Linked DNA regions of Verrucomicrobium spinosum DSM 4136 = JCM 18804. The protein of the gene in region 1 interacts with the protein of each later gene in a pairwise test. Links are inferred from orthologs where the notes say so. Each region holds a gene or a part of one and is shown in the gene's direction. Other genes may lie near its edges. The genes, in order: VSP_RS02770 and priA.

Region 1 (3,163 bases):
ATTCATGGTCGTGGACGCGCTCGCCGGTCAATTCTCCGCCTCTTGGGGGCACGAGAAGCGCTGGGATTGTGCCCTCGCCAAGTTTTCGGGTGGGTGGCTGCTCAAGCCATTCACTTATATGAATGCCAGCGGCGAGGCGGTGTCATCCGTCTGCCGCTTTTACAAGATTCAGCCGGAGGAGGTGCTCGCCGTCTATGACGACGTGGATCTGTCCCTCGGCTCGATGCGTTTCCGGATGAACGGCCGACCAGCCGGTCACAACGGTGTCAGATCTCTGATTTCCCATCTCGGCACGGAGGAGTTTCCCCGGTTGAAGGTGGGGATTGCCGGGGAGCAGGGCCGTCCCGCGGGTGACCGCATGGTGGGCCATGTGCTGGGTCGCTTCAGCGAGGCTGAGCAGCCCCTGGTGCAGACCGCCGTGAGCCGGGCCGTGGAGGCCGTGCGCTCCGCGCTCAACACCGGCCTGGAAAACGCGATGAATCTCTACAACCGCAAAGAATCAACCACGAACCAAACTACGCCAAAACCATGAGCCGCAAATACGAAGCGATGATTGTCCTCGACATGAAGGGCAAAGAGGAAAACGTCGAGACCCTGGTCAGCCAGCTGGGCCGCGAGTTCGAACAAAACGGTGCCAAGCTCGAGCAGGTGGACAACCTCGGGAAGAAGAAGTTCCCCTATGCCCCGCGTCACGTGGAGTCCGGCTACTACATCAACTTCCACTTTGAAGCCGCTCCTGAAGCCATCAACGGCCTCCAGACGAAGCTCAAGCTCAACGAGAACATCTATCAGCAGTACTTCCAGCGCCGCTAATTGCGGTGATCTGGGCTGCGTGCTCCTCCGCCCCGTGGGTCCTCGGATCCAGGGCCGGGAAGTGAGGTGCTCGCTGCTGTCTGTTTTGCAGTTCCTCCAGCGGGCGGATTCATGATCCGCCCCGCCCTCCAGCCAGTTTTCTGCTGTGCCCGGGCTGGTCGTGTCTTGGAGACACGGGTCGTAAACTCCAAAAACCTGTCGCCAAACTAGGCGGCGCCCGCTAACTTCACCGCGCTATGGCTTCGTACAACAAAGTGATGCTCATGGGGAATCTCACGCGAGATCCCGAAGTCCGGTACACCCCCAAAGGCAGCGCTGTGGCTGATTTGGCGATCGCGGTGAACCGTGTGTACACGGCCGAGAATGGCGAAAAGCGTGAGGAAGTGACCTACGTGGACGTGGTACTGTGGGCCCGATTGGCGGAGTTGGCCGGTCAGTACCTGCACAAAGGCCGTCCGGTCTTCATTGAAGGCCGTCTTCAGATGGACCAGTGGGAAGACAAGCAGACTGGCCAGAAGCGCAGCCGACTGCGCGTGGTGGGCGAGGTGATGCAGTTCCTCGACAGCAAGCGCGAAGGCGGCATGGATGACGCCGGCCAGGGTGGCGGCGCAAGCAGCAGCGGTCCCAGCGGCGGCGGCGGTGGCGGTGGCTACCAGCAGCGTCCCCCGCAGCAAGCCCGTGGTGGTGGTGGTGGTGGTTACGGCGGCGGTGGTGGTGGCGGCAGCTATGGTGCCCGCCCGCCGCAGGGCGGCAATCGTCCGGCTCCCGCAAACAGCGAAGACTTCGGCGACGGTCCGATCACGGACGGCCTGGAAGACGATGACATCCCGTTTTGATCGGCGCTCTCGCGATTCGCGATATTGATTTCAAGCAACGAAGGACCGGCTTAGGCCGGTCCTTTGTTGTTTTAGGGATCGGGGTGTGCCGAAGGCGGAGGCGAAAGGGATGGCGGTGGCAGGATGCTCAGGGTGTTGGCTGGCAGGCGGTTGTTCCGTCCCTTTGGCGAACTGAGCCGATGGGGACCGTCGGACGACTCCTGTGGCCTCGCTGAAGGGGTAGTCCGAGCCCGCCCGACCGTTCCTACTGTCCCGGCCTCGAGCCCGGCTCGGCCCGGTCCCAGACTTCCACTTCCTCTTTCTTCAGTACCATGATGACCTCGTGGCCATTGCGCAGCAATCCCTCAAACTCCCAGGGGAACCCGAAGTCCGCCTTCAGTCTCATGAACATTTCCAGCATGTCGAACTGGGTCCACACGTGGAAGTGGATGTCGAGGTGGGGCAGGGCGTGGACTTCCTCGCGAGTGAGGAGTTCCTTGGTCATCGTGTTGGAGCCCACCCCTTTGATGGCGTTGTGACGATGCACATCCAGATAGTGATCGTACAAGCTTTGCGCGGGGCCTTCCTGGTGGTCCTTCACCAGGTGTTCGTAGGGGGTGATGGGCCGGTTGAAGTCGAATGTGTAGCGTTTGTCAGGGAGGGTGATGAAGAGGTGGCCACCCAGCTTCAACTTGCTCATGAAGACCTGCAGCGTGCCGATCACATCCTGGCAATGTTCCAGCATGTGGTTCGCTATGAGATGATCCAGGCTGTCGTCAGGGATCAGTTCCAGCTTTTCGCCGTCGCCCACATAGTCCACATGCACGAGTTCGTTGCCCTCGGCCGCCAGTTCCGGGCAGCGGGCCTTGTTGTCTTCTGCGCTCAAGTAGTCGTAGTACTTGGTCACCACGCCATCGGCGGTGGGGGTGGGGCGATGCAGGGCACCGATCTCCAATCCCTTCCCCCGCAGGAAACGGATGCTCATGAAGGCGCGTCCTTCATCGATCATGGGCCCGACGCCCTTGTTCTTGCCCAGGCGTTTCCGCGCAGCATGCACCTCCTTTTTCAAAGTGCCCAGTTCCTTCTGCGCCGCTTCAAGCTTCTGGCGTGTGTCGTCGAGTTTCTGACGCAGGGAGCTGGCGGTCTTGGCTTTGACGAACGGAAATTTCATGGAACTGGGTGGAGCGCTCGTGGCTCTTGTGGCCCGTGCGGAGCGCCTTTGGCTGGTATTTTTGCCGTGTGTTTAGCACCGATGTTCTCCGCCCAGAGAGCATTTTGCATGCACTTTGACAAGAGCATTCGACATGGAGGCGACTTGATTCAGTCGAATCAATCCCGCCGGGGGGGAGCGTTCCTGTGGTAGTCTGCAAACAAAAGGCCGCAGTCCGAAGACTGCGGCCTTGATGATTGGGCACCAATGGGTGGGGAAGGGCAGGGCCTACCCCAGCATCTGGCGGAGTACGGGCACCATCTGCACATACAGACTCTGACCGCCGAGGCGGCTGAGCTGGTCGGTGATGAGGGCTGGATCGTCT
Region 2 (3,294 bases), 5.6 Mb from region 1 along the record:
CAAAGCCCGGGCGGAGGAGCATCCCATTTCTTCATGGCCGGAAGCCCCACGCCAAAGGCGTGATACACAATAGGAGCACGGGGTCAGACCGCGAAGCGGTCGCCACCCCGGGTAGCAGGAGGTAGTGATGGAACTCCAAAGGAGTTCTACAAACCGTCCAGATCACCTGCAGACGACCGATCTGCATACGACGGACAACTCAGGGACTCGGCCACGGTTTGTAGAACTCACTTCGGAGTTCCAGTTCATCCGCCCATGTACCCAGGGTGGCGGCTCGTTCCTCACCTGACCCTGGGCTTCTATTTTGTATGACTCCCTTGGCGTCAGGGTGCTCGCGCTTGAAAACAATGAGCCTCTCAACCTGGCCCATACGCGTATGACCAGGGCGCAGCCCCTCTCAACCAGCGCATCGTCTCAACCAGCGCATCGTCTCAACCAGCGCAGCGTCTCAACGTGCCGCTTGCGGCCCACTCCCAACAGGGCATGATGCCCCCTCCCCGCATGAACGAATCTGCCAGCTCTCCACGCAACGAACAACCTCAGTTGTTCGCAGAGCTTGCAGGGTCGGGACCGGAGAAGGTGGCCCAGACTTCTCGCGGCGTTGCGCGGGTGTTGCTCGAAGAGACCGCCCTCGAGCTCGATTATCTGATCCCCGAGCAACTCGCCCACCGCGTCAGCCTTGGTTCGCGGGTTCACGTCCCTCTTCAGGGGCGCAAGGCGGTGGCAGTGGTCGTTCAGTTGCTCGATTCCTCCCCATTTGGCGGCAAGCTGCGCCCAATCTCGGACACGATCACCTCCCGGCCCATGTTCACCGGGCCTCTTCTCAAGATGGCCAACTGGATGGCCACTTATTACCTCTGCCCGGTGCGGCAGATCCTGCGCACCATGCTTCCGGAGGCCGTTCGGAGCAAACCAGAGAGCTTCCTCTCAGACAGCCACATCACCCTGGTGGGGAAACTCTCCGCGGAAGAAATGGCCAAGCTACACAAGGCAGCCCCCGTCCAGGCCCGCATCCTGGATCTGCTCCAGGCCAACAGCAACGAATCGACGCTGAGCTACCTGCGCAAGCAACTGCCCCGGGCAACACAGGTGATCCACGTACTGGTCAACAAAGGTCTCGTCACTCGCAGTGAGGTTCGCGTGGAGCGTGATCCGTTTCAAGAGGAGGAGTTCCTCCCCTCCGCCCCGCTCACGCTCACAGAAGAGCAGGCAGTCGTGTTTGCCGGAGTGCTGAAAGCACTGGAACAGCCCTCAGAAGCGCGCCCCATTCTGCTGCACGGGGTCACGGGCAGCGGCAAGACAGAGGTCTATCTCCAGGCCATCGGAAGGGTGCTGGAGAAGAACAAAACCGCGCTGGTTTTGGTTCCCGAGATCAGCCTGACCCCGCAGACAATCGAGCGCTTCAAGTGCCGGTTCGCGGAGCGAAAGCAGCGCATCGCCGTGCTTCATAGCCACCTCTCGGATGGCGAGCGGCACGACGAATGGTTCAAAATCCACGAAGGACGCGCCGACATCGTCATTGGTGCCCGCAGTGCGATCTTCGCCCCGCTGGAGAACTTGGGCATCATCATCGTGGATGAGGAGCATGAGCCCAGCTACAAGCAGGAGGAGGCCCCTCGCTACAACGCGCGGGACCTTGCCGTGGTTCGCGGAAAGATGGAAGGTTGCGTCGTCCTGCTCGGCAGCGCCACTCCCTGCCTTGAGACCTTTGAGAATGCCCGGAACGGCAAGTATGACCTGCTGGGCATGACTCGCCGGACTGATGGCAAGGAGTTGCCCCTCATCCGCATCGTGGATATGCGCCTGGAAAAGCGGAAGACCAAAGACGGCTTCAGCATCCTGAGTGAAAAGCTCCGCCTCGCCATTCAGGGCCGTCTGGACAAGGGGGAGCAGACCATTCTATTCCTGAACCGCCGGGGCTTTCACACCGCCCTCTCCTGCATGGAGTGCGGTGTGGTCTGCCAGTGTGAAGACTGCGCAGTACCCTTCACTTTCCACAAAAAGGAAGGTCGGCTGGTCTGCCACATCTGCGGCATGCGGCGGCTCGCCCCTCGCAAATGTGAAGCCTGTGGTGAACCCAAGCTCAGCTACACCGGCTATGGCACGGAACGCGCCGAGGAAACCATCCGCACGGTGTTTCCTCAAGCCCGGCTTGCCCGCGTGGACACGGACACCATGCAGCGCAAGAACCAGCTCCGCGACACGCTACGGGCTTTTCGCAGCCAGAAGCTGGACATCCTCATCGGCACCCAGATGATCGCCAAGGGTCTCGACTTCCCCAATGTGACCCTCGTGGGCGTGCTCAATGCCGACCTCGCCCTGAGTATGCCGGACTTTCGTGCGGCAGAGCGCACCTTCCAATTGCTCACCCAGGTGGCGGGCCGCGCCGGCCGCGGCGAGCGCAAGGGGGAAGTGTTCATCCAGACCAGCACCCCGCACAGTCCGGCAGTGCAGTTCGCCCGTCACGGGGACTATGTTGGATTCACGGAGCAAGAACTGGAGCAACGCCAGCAGTGGCACTACCCACCGTACACCCATGTGGTCTTGATCGGATCCCGCGGCAAGCAGGCCAACCTCGCGGAATTCGCCCTCCAGACTCTCGCTGGACGACTCAAGCAAAACCTGCCTTCGGAAACCCGCATGGGTGAACCCTGCCCCAGCCCCCTTGAGAAAGCCCACGGACAGTACCGGTTCCAACTCATGCTCCGGACAGAAAAGATCCGGCCTCTTGTCGCCCATCTCCAGCGTACCCTTTCCGAGCTTACCTTTCCCGAGGAAGTCATTGTCACTTGGGATGTGGACGCCATGTCCCTACTGTAATGCTCTCACTCTCGCATGCCCCTCAGGCTCAAGCTTCCCGCTTGCCATGCCTCCCACGATTTGCTAATTCTTGACTATGCAGACCGCAAAAACCGACCTGCGCCATTTGCTCAAGCTGCTGGATGACGACACCCCTGTCGTCCGGGAGGCGGTGCGCACCCGACTGGCCTCGCTTCGGCGGGAGCTGCCTGAACAGCTCCTTGCTTTGGGCGAGCCGCTGGATGAAGAGCAGGAGCGGTTGCTGAGTGAAATTTTCGCACCGGTCTGCCGGGAAGAGCTGGAGGACACTTGGTTGTCCTGGCGCTGGCTTTCCACGCCGCAGGCTCGTCTTGAAGAGGCCCTGGCGCACCTCTCAGCCTTCTTGAGCGGCTGGCAAGCACGCGCCGATGAACTGGGCCGCAAGCTGGATTCCCTGGCCGAACAAGCGGTAAAAAAGGGCAATGCCTACGATGCCCGCAAGCTGGCCGAGTACCT

Evidence for each region.
Region 2: the proteins of VSP_RS02770 (region 1) and priA interact in binary tests that used the Escherichia coli proteins (3 or more experiments, as listed by UniProt). The link is inferred for Verrucomicrobium spinosum DSM 4136 = JCM 18804 from one-to-one orthologs.

What each region holds. Positions count from the first base shown.
Region 1 is NZ_ABIZ01000001.1:723,600-726,762, forward strand. What follows is about bases 1-2,849. They hold VSP_RS02770 (single-stranded DNA-binding protein), read left to right. Parts: upstream 1-1,049; coding sequence 1,050-1,649; downstream 1,650-2,849. Other genes in these bases: pth (aminoacyl-tRNA hydrolase), read left to right, coding at 1-532; rpsF (30S ribosomal protein S6), read left to right, coding at 529-813; VSP_RS33570 (methyltransferase domain-containing protein), read right to left, coding at 1,894-2,799. Also shown: VSP_RS02780 (glucose-6-phosphate dehydrogenase assembly protein OpcA), read right to left, coding at 3,067-3,163. UniProt on the Escherichia coli protein: Plays an important role in DNA replication, recombination and repair. Binds to ssDNA and to an array of partner proteins to recruit them to their sites of action during DNA metabolism. Acts as a sliding platform that migrates on DNA via reptation.
Region 2 is NZ_ABIZ01000001.1:6,356,429-6,359,722, forward strand. Bases 181-3,160 are described here. They hold priA (replication restart helicase PriA), read left to right. Parts: upstream 181-501; coding sequence 502-2,820; downstream 2,821-3,160. Other genes in these bases: VSP_RS25965 (transglutaminase-like domain-containing protein), read left to right, coding at 2,897-3,160. Outside these bases: more of VSP_RS25965, read left to right, coding at 3,161-3,294.